DNA from 2 places in the Streptomyces sp. NPDC090045 genome. Region 2 is predicted to be linked to the other one. Evidence: riboswitches for the same ligand, from Rfam matches in the RefSeq annotation. Region 2 holds a riboswitch; the other holds the start of a gene.
What was found. A riboswitch is a leader RNA that binds a small molecule or an ion and turns the genes downstream of it on or off. The one in region 2 is predicted to bind cobalamin.

Region 1 (7,282 bases), 120 kb from region 2:
TCACCGGCACGAAGACCCCGGCCACCCGGTCGGCCAGCCGCTGGGCCCGCGCCTTGCCGGCCTGGGCCTCGGTGACCATGCGGGTGATCCGGGCGAGCTGGGTGTCCGCGCCGACCGCGGTGGCCCGTACGAGGAGCAGACCGCCGGCGTTGACGGCGGCGCCCACCACCTTCCGGTCGGGCCCCACCTCCACGGGATCGCTCTCACCGGTGACCAGGGACAGGTCCAGGGCGGAGCTGCCGGTGACCACCACACCGTCGGTGGCGACCCGTTCGCCGGGCCGCACGAGGAACTCCTGCCCCACGCGCAGCTGTTCCACGGGGATCCGCCGCTCCGTGCCGTCCTCCCGTACGGTCACGTCCTTGACGGCGAGCCCGGCCAGCGAGCGCAGGGCCGCGCCGGTGCCGCGCCGGGCCCGCGCCTCCAGATGGCGGCCGGCCAGGACGAACAGGGGAACGCCGACGGCGGCTTCCAGGTAGACGTGCGCGACCTCCCCTCCCGCCGAGGGGAGGAAGGTGAACGGCATCCGCATGTCCGGATCGCCGGCGCCGCCGAGGAACAGCGCGTACAGGGACCAGGAGAACGAGGCGGCGACCCCGAGGGAGACCAGCGTGTCCATGGTGGCCGCCGCATGCCGCAGCCCGCGTACCGCCCGCAGGTGGAAGGGCAGGGCACTCCACACGACGACCGGAGCGGCGAGAGTGAGGCACAGCCACTGCCAGTTGCGGAACTGCAGGGCGGGCACCATCGACAGCACGAGGACCGGGAGGCAGAGCAGCACGGTGATCAACAGCCGTTCGCGCTCCAGGCGTTCGCCCTCACCCTCGCCCTCACCGGCTTCGCCTTCGCCTTTGCCTTCGCCGTCAGCGGTCTGCTCCGCAGGCGCGGAGTCCTCGGGCGGTACGGGCGCCGGGGGCGGCTCGGCGGTGTACCCCGCGCGCTCCACCGCCGCGACCAGGTCCTGGACCGTCACGGCGGGCGGATGGCTCACCCGCGCCTTCCCGGTCGCGAGGTTGACCGTCGCGGTCACCCCGTCGAGCCGCGCCAGCCGCTTCTCCACCCGGTTCACGCAGGCCGCGCACGTCATACCGCCGACGGTCAGATCGGTCGTGGTCAGGGTGGAGCCCACCGCGTCCGCGGTCACCGCCCGCTCCCCGGATGCGTACCGCCCATGCCGCCCATACCGCCGCCGGATCCCCCATCGGTGCCGGTCCGGTGCAGGCCGGGAGCGACCGGCCCGGCGGCCGATCCCACCCCGTAGGAGAGGGCGAACACGGCCGTCAGGAGCACGACGAACCCGGCCAGGGCCGGCGGCGGCGCCCAACGGGGCCAGGCGGGGCGGGGGCGGGACTCGGGTTGCCTTCCGGTCATCGGCTCTCCAGATCCTGGGTACGTGTACGGCGCTGTGCCCGTCGCGGTCATCCGTGCGGGAGCCGCCGGAGAGGTAGTCGTGCGCGGTGCGGTGCGAGTTCCCGCCGACACCCGTTGGCGTCGAACCCCTTCCGGCGGCGTACCTTATTGCGAGAAATTTGCAACTACTGAATGCGCGCGAAAGAGGTTCTGGTGGGCTCTCCTGTGGTGCTGGGCATCGAGTCGTCGTGTGACGAGACCGGTGCCGGGATCGTGTCCGACGGCCGGCTGCTCGCGCACGTGGTGGCGTCGAGCATGGACGAACACGCGCGGTTCGGCGGGGTGGTGCCGGAGATCGCCGCCCGCGCCCACCTCCACGCCTTCAACCCCGTCGTACGGGAGGCCCTGGACCAGGCGGGGCTGCGGATCTCCGACATCGACGCGGTCGCGGTCACCACCGGACCGGGACTCTCGGGTGCGCTGCAGGTCGGGCTGGCCGGTGCCAAGACCCTGGCCTACGCGGCCGGCGTGCCGCTGTACGGAGTGCACCACCTGGCCGGACACGTCGCCGCCGACACCCTGGAGCACGGGCCGCTCCCGAACCCGTGCATGGTGCTGATCGTGTCGGGCGGGCACACCTCGCTGCTCTTCGTACGGGACCTCGTACGCGATCCGATCCTGCACCTCGGCGACACGGTGGACGACGCGGCCGGGGAGTGCTTCGACAAGGTGGCCCGGGTCTTCGGCCTGCCCTATCCGGGCGGGCCGGCCATCGACCGGGCCGCCCGCGGCGGCAACGGCTGCGCGGTGGCGTTCCCGCGCCCGCTCACGCGTCAGGGAGACGCCCCGTACGCCTTCTCCTTCTCCGGGCTGAAGACCGCCGCCGCGCGCTGGGCCGAGCAGCACCGCCTGCGCGGCGAGGAGATCCCGCTGGCCGACGGCGCCGCCTCCCTCCAGGAGGCCGTGGCGGACGTGCTCACCCGCAAGGCCCTGGCCGCCTGCCGGGAGTACGGAGTGCGGACGCTCGTCGTGGTGGGCGGGGTCGCCGCCAACTCGCGGGTGCGCGCGCTGGCGGAGGAGCGGTGCGCGGCGGCCGGCGTCGAACTGCGGGTGCCTCCGCTGACCCTGTGCACCGACAACGGGGCGATGATCGCCGCCGTCGGCGACCTCCTGGTGCGGGCGGGCTCGGCCCCGGCGCAGCTCGACGTCTCGATCGACCCGTCGGCGCCGCTGGAGTACGCGGCCCTGCACCCCGTTGCCCGCACGGCCGCGAGGGTCGCGTGAGCGGCGTACCGATCAGTCCCGGCGAACGGCCGGCTCGCCTCCCTCCGGCGCCCCGTCGGCCGGCCCTTCGTGGCCTGGCAGGACGCTGACGAACGGCACCCCGGTGCGCGGATGCTCGATGACCTCGGCCTCGACCTCGTACACCTCGGACAGCAGAGGCGCCGTCAGCACCTCCGCGGGCGTGCCGGTGGCGACGACGCGGCCGCCCGTCATCACGCAGATCCGGTCGCAGAACGCCGCGGCGAGGTTCAGGTCGTGCAGCGCGACGACGGCGGTGACGCCGAGCCTTCGCACGAGCCGCAGGGCGTCCAGCTGGTGCCGCAGGTCCAGGTGGTTGGTCGGTTCGTCCAGCACCATGGTCCCCGTGCGCTGGGCGAGCGCGCGGGCGATCAGGACCCGCTGCTTCTCCCCGCCCGACAGCCGGTCGAACGGCGCGTGCGCGAGGGAGTCGACGCGCAGCTCCGCCAGGGACCGGGTGATGATGTCGCGGTCGTCCGCGTCATCGCCGGCGAAGGCCCGCTTGTGCGGGGTGCGGCCCATCGCCACCACGTCGTACACGGTCAGTTCGAAGTCCCCGGACGTCTCCTGCAGTACGGCCGCGAGCTGCTGGGCGAGGCGTTTGCCCGGCATCCGCCAGACGTCCTCGCCGTCGAGGAGGACCCGGCCCGAGGTGGGCCGCACCGCCCGGTAGAAGGTGCGCAGCAGGGTGGACTTGCCGGCGCCGTTGGGGCCGACGAGGCCCACGATCTCGCCGGGTGCCACGTGCAGGGACGCCTCGTGGACCAGCGCCTTGCCGTTCACCACGACGCTGACGTCCTCGGCGCGCAGGGATCCGGGCTCTCCGGTCGGTCGGTGGGTCACCGGGCGGCCTTCCGTCGCATCAGCCAGAGGAAGAAGGGGCCGCCGACGAGGGCGGTGAGGATGCCCACCGGTATCTCTTCCGGGCTCATGAGGGTGCGCGCGGCCAGATCGGCGGAGATGAGGAACGCCGCACCCAGGAGCGCCGCGGCGGGCAGCGCGCGGCGGTGGTCGGCGCCCACGAGCAGCCGCACCACGTGCGGCATGATCAGGCCGACGAAGCCGATCTGCCCGCTGACCGCGACGATCGTGCCGATCATCAGGGCCACCAGCGTGAACAGGGCGCCGCGGAACCGGTGCACGTCCAGACCGAGGGCCGCAGCGGCCTCCTCGCCGGCCAGCAGGAGGTTGAGCGGACGGCAGACACCGAGGAGGACGGCCGTCCCGAGCAGGACCGCACCGACCGGGATCCACACCGTCGTCCAGGTGGTGCCGGCCAGACCGCCGAGCATCCAGCGCAGCGCGGACTGCGTCTTGTGCGGATCGTTCGAGGTGACGATCAGGAAGCTGGCCAGCGCCGACAGCACCTCGGCCGTGGCCACACCCGCCAGGACCAGCCGTACCGTCGTCATCCGGCCGCCGGAGCGGGCCAGGAAGTAGACGGCGACCAGGGCGGCCAGGGCCCCGCAGAACGCGGCCATCGGCAGGGTGAACAGCCCGAACACCGTCAGGTTCAGGACGAGGACGAGCACCGCGCCGACCGACGCGCCCGAGGACACGCCCAGCAGCATCGGATCGGCCAGCGGGTTGCGGACCAGTGCCTGCAGTGCCATGCCGGCCACCGACAGACCCGCGCCGACCACCCCGGCCAGCAGCACCCGGGGCAGGCGGACGTCCATGACGATCGTCTCGCGCACCGGGGTCCACGTCGGCTCGGCGAGGGACGGGTGCACGCGGTGCAGCAGGATGCCCCACACCTGGTCGGCCGGGACGCTGATCGAGCCGGCCGCGATGCCGGCGGTGGCGGCGCCGGCCACCAGCGCGCCCAGGAGGGCCAGCACGACGGCGTACGGGATCCCGGGGCGCCGCGCGGGGCCGGGCCGGCCTTCCTCGCGGAGGCCTGGCCGGGCCTCCTCGCGCAGGCCGGCCCCCACAGGTGCCGGGGCCTTCGCCCCGGTCACTGGACGAGGCCCGGGTGGAGCTGACGCGCCAGCGACTCGACGGCCGCCGGCACCCGCACGCCGACCACCGTGGAGGACAGCGGCAGGACCGCGAACCGCTGGTTCTTGATCGCGGGCACGTCCTTCAGCGCCGGATGGGCGAGCAGGAACTTCTTCTTGTCCTCGACGGACTGGTCGCCGTAGTCGTAGATGACGATGGCCTCGGGGGCGCGCTGCGCCACCTGCTCGAACGAGACGTCGCCGAAGGCCTTGTCCAGGTCGGCGAAGAGGTTCACCCCGCCGGCCCGCCGGATCATCTCGTTGCCGATGCCCTTGCCGCCCGCGGTGAAGGCCGTCTTGTCGCCGCTGTCGTACACGAAGAGCTTGACGGGGGTGACGCCGGCGAGCCCGGTCTCGACCTTGTCGAGGGTGGCGTGCAGCTTCCCCAGCCGCTCCTCGGCCCGCTCGGGCACGCCGAAGATCTTGGCGACCGTGCGGATCTCCTCGTCCATGGCGGCCACGTCCACCGGGCCGGTGGGGCACTCCTCGGTGTTGAGGCGGGTGTTGATCCCGGCCTTGGTGAAGGCGGCCCGGCTGCGTCCCTCCTTCTCGTCGAAGGTGGAGGACCACCCGCCGTAGACGAAGTCGGGCTCGGCCTCCAGGAGTGCCTCGAAGGACGGGTACTCCTTCGAGAGCACCTTCACGCCGTCGTAGGCGGCCTGGTACTCGGGGAGGATCTTGTCGTCGAGATAGCCCGTCCCCACCATCGACTTCTCCAGACCGAGCGCCAGCATCACCTCGGTCGCGTGCTGGTTCAGCGATACCGCGCGCTGCGGCGGACGCCGATAGGTGCTCGTCACCCCGCAGTTGGTGACCGTGACCGGAAAGCCCTCGGCGGTCGTGCCCGGCGAGGGGGCGGCGGAGGGCGTGGTGCCGCCTCCGCAGCCGGATATCAGCAGGGCGACGGCGAGCGCGGACAGCACGGCCTTCGGGTGGTTGCGGGGCATGGGTGGTGGTCCTCTCACCGCGGATGGTTCGGATGTTCTTGACGCCCCGTCGGGGGGCGCAGGGCGCAGGGCGCACAGGGGCCCGGGAGCGAACGGGCGCACGGAGCCGAGCGCGGTGCATCGCGCCACGGCTCGCGGGGACGGCAAGGCGGTGTCCCCGCACGGTGCACCACGGCGCCTGGGGGCAGGGCGTTGCACGGGCCCGCCGGGCGGCCCGTCGTCTACGAGGGGATCAGCCCCGGGACCTCGATGTCGACGTCGAGATAGGGCAAGCCGGTGTCGTGCTCAACGCACCCAGCGGTGGTGACGGTCTGGTCGGCCACGTCAACTCTCCTTCGCGAGTCGCGGCAGAAAGGTCCCGGGGAGGCGTGCCCGGGCCCCCGCACGACGCTTCGTCATGCGGGCAGTGGCAGGTCTTCGGACTCGCGGGCACGCCTGCCGGTCTCCCGGCGGGCACCTACTGGCCGTCGCTTCCCAGGACCGGATCCGGTCCCAGTGCGTATGACGGCGGTCGTTCCCGCTCACCGCTGCGGGGCAGTCCCGGATTCCCACCGGGTTCCCTCTTACGACGCACCCCGTCCGGCTGACGGGTGCGAACCAGCTGCGCTCACACCCTACCCGCGAGGCCGGTCCCCCCGGCCGCCCCGGCCTCCGGACGGCCTCAGTTCGCGGGTCGCGGGTCGCGGGTGGCGGGGGCAGTCGGGGCTGCGGGCGGGCGGGACCGTCGGCGGGAGACCGGCGGCCGGGCCGTCCGCGAGCCGCCACGCCGTGCGGATGGAGCCGATCAACTGCCGTGCGCTGTACGGCGACACCTCCAGCTCCTGACGGGCCTGGCCCAGGAGGTCCAGGTCCCCTTCCGGGCCCCGTGACGCCGCCTCGTCGCGGCGGCGGGCCAGGTCACCCTCGCCGAAGACGTCGAGCAGGGTCAGGGAGAACAGGACGTACGCCGACGCCTCGTCGATGAGGTTCCGGGTCACGTCCGGAATCTCCGCGGCCGCCTCCTCGCCCAGGTGCCGGTGGAGATCGTGGAAGGCCACGTGTTCCAGGGCCCGCCGGAGTTCGGGGGAGACGCAGGGGTAGCCGGCCCGCAGATCAGTCGCTGTGAGGGGAAGTGCATGCCTTCTGAACTGCGGTTTTCTCGCAGTGACTCAGGGCAGTCGACCTCTGAGCGTGTGCCAGTAGCGGCTGGCCCGTCCACCCCAGGACAAGCTCACCCGAGTCGAGAAGGCGATCGGCCAACTCCGTCGAGAGCGAGGCCGGTTGGCCGTCCGGGCCGTCGCCGAACGGGCCAGGGTCTCCGCCACGTTCCTCTACGAGAACACCGACGCGCGGTCCCTCGTCCAGCATGCCGTCGCCGACCACCGCAGCAGCCACGACCACGAAGTCCAGTAGGAGCACGAGCGGATCGAAGCGTCCTGGCGCGAACGCGCGCTCAACGCTGAGGAAGAACTCACCCGAGCGCAGAAGGTGATCTTCACGCAGCGGCAGTGGATCGGCGAGCTGATGGGCCAGATCCGCGACGTCGAACAGATGGTCCCCGGTAAATCCGTCCAGCAGCTCGTCACCGAGAACACCAGTCTCAAGCACCGCGTCCAGCAGCTGACCCAGGAACACCGCACGCTGCAAGAACGCCTCGAAGGCGCCCGGTCCAACCTCCGCTTCGCCGACAAGCGCATCGCCGAT
Region 2 (7,282 bases):
GGCGACCTGCATGTGCGAGCGGGCCGCCTCCAGGCTGATGACGTCGGCGTCGAGGGCCTCGATGGCGTCGACGATGTCGCCGAACTCGGCGTAGCACATGTGCGTGTGGATCTGGGTGTCCGGACGGACCCCGGCGGTGGTGAGCCGGAAGGACTCGGTGGCCCACGCCAGGTAGGCGGCGTGGTCGGCGGCGCGCAGCGGGAGGGTCTCCCGCAGCGCCGGTTCGTCCACCTGGATGACGGAGGTGCCCGCCGCCTCCAGGTCGTTCACCTCGTCGCGCAGGGCCAGCGCCACCTGGCGGGCGGTGTCGCCGAGCGGCTGGTCGTCGCGGACGAAGGACCAGGCGAGCATGGTGACGGGGCCGGTGAGCATGCCCTTGACCGGGCGGCCCGTCTGCGCCTGGGCGTACGTGGTCCAGCGCACGGTCATCGGGTCGGGGCGGGAGATGTCGCCGGCCAGGACGGGCGGGCGGACGTAGCGGGTGCCGTAGGACTGGACCCAGCCGTGCTGGGTGGCGAGGTAGCCGGTGAGCTGCTCGGCGAAGTACTGGACCATGTCGTTGCGCTCGGGCTCGCCGTGCACGAGGACGTCGATGCCGGCCTTCTCCTGGAAGGCCAGGACCTCCCGGATCTCGGCCTCGATGCGGTCCTCGTAGCCCGCCGTGTCGATGCGGCCGGCCCGCAGGTCGGCGCGGGCCACGCGCAGTTCGTCGGTCTGCGGGAACGAGCCGATGGTCGTCGTGGGCAGCAGCGGCAGGCCCAGGCGGGCGTGCTGGGCGCTCGCGCGCTCCTCGTACGGCTGGGAGCGGCGGCCGTCGGCGTCGGTGATCGCCGCGGTCCGGGCGCGCACGGCGGGATCGCGGGTGACGGCGGAGTGGGCGCGGGAGGCCAGGTCGGCCCGGTTGGCGGCGAGTTCGGCCGCGATCGCGTCGGTGCCGCCGGAGAGGCCGCGGGCGAGCGTGGCGATCTCCGCGGTCTTCTGCCGGGCGAAGGCGAGCCAGCGCCTGACCTGCGGGTCGACGTCCCGTTCGACGGTGGCGTCCAGCGGGACGTGGAGCAGGGAGCAGGAGGCGGCCACGTCGACCCGGTCGGCGAGGCCCAGGAGGGTACCGAGGGTGGACAGGGACTTCTCGAGGTCGTTGATCCAGATGTTGCGGCCGTTGACGACGCCCGCGACGAGCCGCTTGCCGGGCAGGCCGCCGACGGCGGCGAGGTCGGCGAGGTTCGCGGCGGCGGCATCGGTGAAGTCCAGGGCGAGCCCGTCGACGGGAGCCTTGGCCAGCACCGGCAGGGCCTCGCCGAGCCGGTCGAAGTACGAGGCCACGAGCAGCTTCGGCCGGTCGCCCGGGGCGCCGAGCTCGCGGTACGCGCGGGCGGCGGCGTTCAGTTCGGCGGGGGTGCGGTCCTGCACGAGCGCGGGCTCGTCCAGTTGCACCCACTCGGCTCCGGCCGCGCGCAGGTCGGCCAGGACCCGGGCGTAGACGGGCAGCAGGCGGTCGAGCAGGGTCAGGGGCTCGAAGTCGGCGGCGACACCGGGGGCGGGCTTGGCCAGCAGGAGGTACGTCACGGGCCCGACCAGCACCGGGCGGGCGGTGTGGCCGAGCGCCCGTGCCTCTTCGAGCTCGGCGACCTGCTTCGAGGAGTCCGCCGTGAACACGGTGTCCGGGCCGAGTTCGGGCACCAGGTAGTGGTAGTTGGTGTCGAACCACTTGGTCATCTCCAGCGGCGCCACGTCCTGGGTACCGCGCGCCATGGCGAAGTAGCCGTCGAGGGCGTCGGTCCGCACCGCGGCGCGGTGGCGCTCGGGGACGGCGCCGACCATCACACTGGTGTCCAGCACGTGGTCGTAGTACGAGAAGTCGCCGGTCGGCACTTCGGTGATGCCGGCGTCGGCCAGCTGCTGCCAGTTGGTCCGGCGCAGGTCACGGGCGGTGCCCCGGAGGGCGTCGGCGGTGACGCGGCCCTTCCAGTAGCCCTCGACGGCCTTCTTCAGTTCCCGGCTGCCGCCCTGGCGGGGGTAGCCGTACACGGTGGCCTGTACTGCCGCGGCTGCGGACTCGGTGGTCACGGAACTCTCCTTCGCGAGCGTGTCTCCATGGACCCGGTGACGGGCCTGGGCTGCGAAGGGGTGCCGGAACGGGCGGACCGCCGGATGCGCGTACGCCTGAGGTACGCGCCGGAACGATCCGCCTGAAGCACGCCGACCCGCCCACGAGGTCACCGGGAAACCGGGCGCGGTCGTTCGCGCTCGGGCAACGGGCAGGTCTTCGGACTCGCGGGCACGCCTGCCGGTCTCCCGGCGGGCACCTACTGGCCGTCGCTTCCCAGGACCGGATCCGGTCCCAGTGCGTATGACGGCGGTCGTTCCCGCTCACCGCTGCGGGGCAGTCCCGGATTCCCACCGGGTTCCCTCTTACGACGCACCCCGTCCGGCTGACGGGTGCGAACCAGCTGCCCGGCCAGAGTAGATGGCGTTCGTCGCCAACGGACAGGGTTGTCCAATATCCGGATGGCGCGGCGAGACCGGGACACGGAGGATCCCCGCACCGCCGGGGCGGCGCGGGGATCCGGGGGGGGGAAGGTCAGTACCGGTCCAGCAGGGTGGTCAGGACCTTGTAGAGGACCGATTCCTCATCAGCCACGGCCTCCTCCGAACGCCAGGCCACGAAGCCGTCCGGGCGGACGAGGACCGCCCCGGCCGCGGTCGTGCCGTGCGCCTCGGCCCAGTCGCCGCCGTTCGAAGGGATCAGCTCGGCCTCCGGCCCGTTGCCGATGGCGTAGGCGTCCAGGCGCAGGTTCATCCGTTTGGCGACGGATCGCGCCGCCCCGCTCCACGGCGTGCCCTCGGAGCTGAGCAGGACGAAGGACCGCTCGTAGAGGTCCAGGGTGGACTTCTGCTGCTCCTCCCCCGGGGCGTGGAGCCACATGTGCGGCGCGCGCGTGCCCGGTTCGCCGCACAGACGCATCCGTTCGGGCACGACCGGCTGGTCGGGATCGGTGCCCAGGACCGCCCCCTGGTTGTAGCGGTAGCCCATGGCCACGGACAGGACACCGCCCTGCCGTCCGCCCGGGGCGGGCTCGGACTGGGCCCGGGGGGCGGTCTCGGGGTCGGGCTCGTACCCCGGGTGGCTGTGCTCGACGGACCGGGCCGAGGCGCGCTCGCTCGTCGCCCGCGCCACCGGGAGCCGCTCGGCCTCGTACGTCTCCAGCAGCCCGGGGCCGGCCGCGCCGTCCAGTACGGCCGCGAGCTTCCAGGCCAGGTTGTGCGCGTCCTGGATACCGGTGTTGGAGCCGAACGCCCCGGTGGGGGACATCTCGTGGGCGGAGTCGCCGGCCAGGAAGACCCGGCCGGCCACGTACCGCTGCGCGACCCGCTGGGCGGCGTGCCACGGGGCCTTCCCGGTGATCTCGACGTCCAGGTCGGGTGCGCCGATGGCCCGGCGGATGTGCTCGACGCAGCGCTCGTCTGTGAAGTCCTCCAGGGTCTCGCCGCGGTCGGGGTGCCACGGCGCGTGGAAGACCCACCGCTCGCTGTTGTCCACCGGCAGCAGGGCCCCGTCGGCGTCGGGCTTGGTCAGGTAGCACACGATGAAACGCCGGTCGCCGACCACGTCCGCGAGCATGCGGGAGCGGAAGGTGATGCTCACGTTGTGGAAGAGGTCACCGGGACCGCTCTGGCCGATCCGGAGCCCTTCCCGCACCGGACTGCGCGGCCCGTCGGCGGCGACGAGGTAGTCCGCGCGCACCGTGCTGTGCTCCCCGGTGTCGCGGTTCTTCACGAGGGCGGTCACACCGCCCGGGTCCTGTTCGAAGGAGAGGAGTTCGGTGGAGAACCGCAGGTCGGCCCCGAGCCCGGGGGTCACGGACATCAGGACCGGCTCGATGTCGTTCTGGCTGCACAGGCACCATGCCGACGGGCTGAAACGGGCGAGTGCGCCCCCCGGATCGATCTGCTCGAACAGCCACTCCTGGTCTTCACCGGTCAGGGAGCCGCCTTGCAGGATGCCGTGGTTGTCCGCCAGGACCGAGGCCGCCTCGCGGATCCGGTCCTCGACACAGGCGACGCGGAACAACTCCATGGTCCGTACGTTGATACCGCGTCCTCGCGGGTGCATCGAGGTACCCGCGTGCTTCTCGACCAGCATGTGGCTGATGCCGTGCCGGCCGAGGAAGAGCGAGGTGCACAGGCCCACCAGCGAGCCGCCCACGATGAGGACGGGGACGCGGTGGTCGACGTTTTCCTTCATGGCTCTTCCATGCCCTGTACGAGGGCGCTTCCCTCGCTCGTTCACCCGCTTGGTTCTCTCCTCTCGCGCTGGAGGGATTACGGGACAACGATCGGTTCGGGTGGCGCCGCCCCGTGGCGACCGTGTGGTCTCGAAGGAGTGTGAACGATGACAACCTTGTCGGAACGGATATCCCAGTCCGCCTTCGACGGCTCGAGGCTTCGGGTCGTGCTGCTGCTGGATCTGTACGACGGAGCGCAGAACCAGTTCCTGGAGGTCTACGAGCATCTCCGCAAGCAGGTGTCCTCCGTCCCCGGACACATCCGCGACGAGCTGTGCCAGTCGATCGAGAACCCCTCGCAGTGGCTCATCACCAGCGAGTGGGAGAGCGCACCGCGGTTCCTGGCCTGGGTCAACAGCGAGGAACACGTCGCGTCGGTGCATCCGCTCCACGGCTGCGTACGGGACACGCGCTCGCTGCGTTTCAGCGTGCTGCGGGTGACCGGCGAGGACTCCGTCCCCGTCTCCCTCGCCGACCCGTCCCCCGACTCCGAAGCCGTGTTCGGCCCCGACGCCGCTTCCGCGCACTTCGAGGACCGGCCCGGGGACCGCCTCCGGGTCGCCCCGCGGCGCGGGGACGGCGTGGTCCGCCACGCCCTCACCTTCACCGTGAAGCCGGGCAGCGAACCCGTCGTGGCGGAACTGCTCGCCGGGTACACCTCCCCGCAGGCTCGGGTCGACGAGAACACCCGGCTGCGGCGCACCTCGCTCTTCATGCACGGCAACCGGGTCGTACGGGCGGTCGAGGTGGAGGGCGACCTCCTCGCGGCGTTGCGCCACGTGGCCCTGCAGCCCGAGGTGCAGGCCCTGGAGGAGGCCATCAACCCGTATCTGGAACAGGACCGGGACCTCAGCGACCCGGGATCCGCCCGGATGTTCTTCACCCGTGCGGCGCTCCCCGCGGTGCACCATGTGGCGGGCGCCGGCCGCGAGCACGCGGACGTCCGGCGGCACGCGCTCTTCTACCCCGCCAAGAACGGGTGCGGCATGGCACTCGCCGAGCTGCTCGCCGGCCAGGACGAGGCGGCCGTGGACGACCCGGCCAACCCGATCGAGGCCAGCACCCTGTTCCAGCGCGACGACATCGTCGTCCGGCTCCTCGACATGCGGGGCCCGCTCGACGCCCGGCCGGCCCTGACGCTCGGCGTCGAGGGCGGCCACAAGGCGGCCGTGCTGGCCCGGCTGCTCGACAGCGCCAAGGACGGCGTCCCCACCACCGACCCGGAGATCGCACACTTCCTCGCGCGCTCTGAAATGCGCCTGATCACCGACCGGCGTACGCCGGACCAAGCCTGAGGAGAAGGCCGTCATGACCCCTCGACTGACCATGGAAGAACTGGCCGCCCTGATGAAGAAGGGGGCCGGCGTGAACGTCGACCCCGCGGCCATGGCGAGCCGCCCCGACTCGGGCTTCGACGAGTGGGGGCTCGACTCCCTCGGTCTCCTCGGCATCGTCGGCGAGCTGGAGAACCGGCACAGCCGGCCCCTGCCCGCCGACGCGGACCGGTGCAAGTCGCCGCGCGAGTTCCTGGACCTCGTCAACAACGCCCTGGCGACCAAGGCCTGACGCGTTCGGACGGACGGGCACCGCCCGTCCGTCGTGCCGACGCCCCCGAGACCGGCTCGTCCCGCCGGTCTCGGGGCGTTGTGGCGCGCGGGGGACCCGGAATCACTCGGGCACGGTGCACTCGAACGCGTGCAGGTACGGGTTGACCGGACGGATCTCGCCGATCACCAGCCCCGCGTCCCGCATCCGGGTGCAGAGGCTCTCCTTGGTGTGCTTCGCTCCGCCCACGTTGAGGAGCAGCAGCAGGTCCATGGCCGTGGTGAACTTCATCGACGGGGTGTCGTCGACCAGGTTCTCGATGATGACGACCCTGGCTCCGGGGCGGGCCACGGAGACGACGTTGTGCAGGGTCCGGCGGGTGCTCTCGTCGTCCCATTCCAGGATGTTCTTGATGATGTACATGTCGGCCTCGACCGGGATGGCCTCGCGGCAGTCCCCGGGAACGATGCCGGTCCGCTCGGCGAGCGGACCGCCGTCCCGCAGCCGGGGATCCGCCTTCGCCACCACGCCCGGCAGGTCGAGCAGGACGCCGCGCACCGTCGGGTGCTTCTCCAGCAGGCTCGCCAGTACGTGGCCCTGGCCGCCGCCGATGTCGGCGACCACGGAGACCCCGGTGAGGTCCAGGAGCTCCGCGACGTCCAGCGCCGACTGCATGCTGGAGGTGGTCATTGCCCGGTTGAACACGTGGGCCGACTCGTGCGCGTCCTCGTGCAGGTACTGGAAGAACCCCTTGCCGTAGAGGTCCTGGAAGACGCTCCCGCCGGAGCGCACGGCGTCGTCGAGGCGCGGCCAGGCCTGCCAGGTCCAGGGTTCCGTGCACCACAGGGAGATGTAGCGCAGGCTCTGCGGATCGTCCTCGCGCAGCAGCCGGGACATCTCCGTGTGGACGAACTTCCCGTCCTCGGTCTCCTCGAAGATCCCGTAGCAGGCCAGGGTGCGGAGCAGCCGTTCCAGTGGCCGGGCCTCGGAGTTCACCGCCGCCGCGAGCTCGGCGGCGGTGGCGGGCTCCGACCCGAGGGCGTCGGCCACGCCGAGGCGGGCGGCGGCCCGTACGGCAGCGGCGCAGGCCGCCCCGAAGACGAGCTCCCGCAGGCGCATGCCCGGCTGGGGGGTGTGCGGGGGTACGGGAACGGTGGCCGGGGTGGGGGTGGAACTTACCGTGGTCATACGGCCTCGATTCTTCTGATGAGGTGGAGCACGGTCAGCACATTCCGGCCGGTACGGAGGTCCCGCACCGGTTGCCTACGAACCGGTTGCCCGAGCCGGTCCCCTGGTTGGCCATGTCGGCCGGCTGGTTGTCCCGCACCACGTTGTCCTGGATGACGTTGTCGGTGTTCGTCGCGCCCACGAAGCTCTTGAACAGCAGGATTCCGCCGGACAGGGGGGAGGCGCCGACGTTGCCGCGGATGGAGTTCCCCCGTACGACCGTC

Region 1: another riboswitch for cobalamin. It lies ahead of ACIPYQ_RS29335 (ABC transporter substrate-binding protein); the one in region 2 lies ahead of metE (5-methyltetrahydropteroyltriglutamate--homocysteine S-methyltransferase).

Annotation. Positions count from the first base shown of each region.
Region 1 covers NZ_JBIVFA010000013.1:25,323-32,604, reverse strand. Annotated here, with positions in the region: gene ACIPYQ_RS29360 (heavy metal translocating P-type ATPase) at 1-1,087, opposite strand, end outside; gene ACIPYQ_RS29355 (hypothetical protein) at 1,141-1,371, opposite strand; gene tsaD (tRNA (adenosine(37)-N6)-threonylcarbamoyltransferase complex transferase subunit TsaD) at 1,576-2,634, shown strand; gene ACIPYQ_RS29345 (ABC transporter ATP-binding protein) at 2,647-3,522, opposite strand; gene ACIPYQ_RS29340 (FecCD family ABC transporter permease) at 3,492-4,508, opposite strand; gene ACIPYQ_RS29335 (ABC transporter substrate-binding protein) at 4,610-5,599, opposite strand; cobalamin riboswitch at 5,990-6,216, opposite strand; gene ACIPYQ_RS29330 (hypothetical protein) at 6,214-6,636, opposite strand; gene ACIPYQ_RS29325 (DUF6262 family protein) at 6,785-6,991, shown strand; gene ACIPYQ_RS29320 (hypothetical protein) at 7,067-7,282, shown strand, end outside.
Region 2 covers NZ_JBIVFA010000013.1:149,517-156,798, forward strand. Annotated here, with positions in the region: gene metE (5-methyltetrahydropteroyltriglutamate--homocysteine S-methyltransferase) at 1-2,067, opposite strand, end outside; cobalamin riboswitch at 2,240-2,466, opposite strand; gene ACIPYQ_RS29810 (FAD-dependent oxidoreductase) at 2,582-4,246, opposite strand; gene ACIPYQ_RS29815 (SchA/CurD-like domain-containing protein) at 4,394-5,581, shown strand; gene ACIPYQ_RS29820 (acyl carrier protein) at 5,595-5,852, shown strand; gene ACIPYQ_RS29825 (methyltransferase) at 5,955-7,019, opposite strand; gene ACIPYQ_RS29830 (nitrous oxide reductase family maturation protein NosD) at 7,054-7,282, opposite strand, start outside.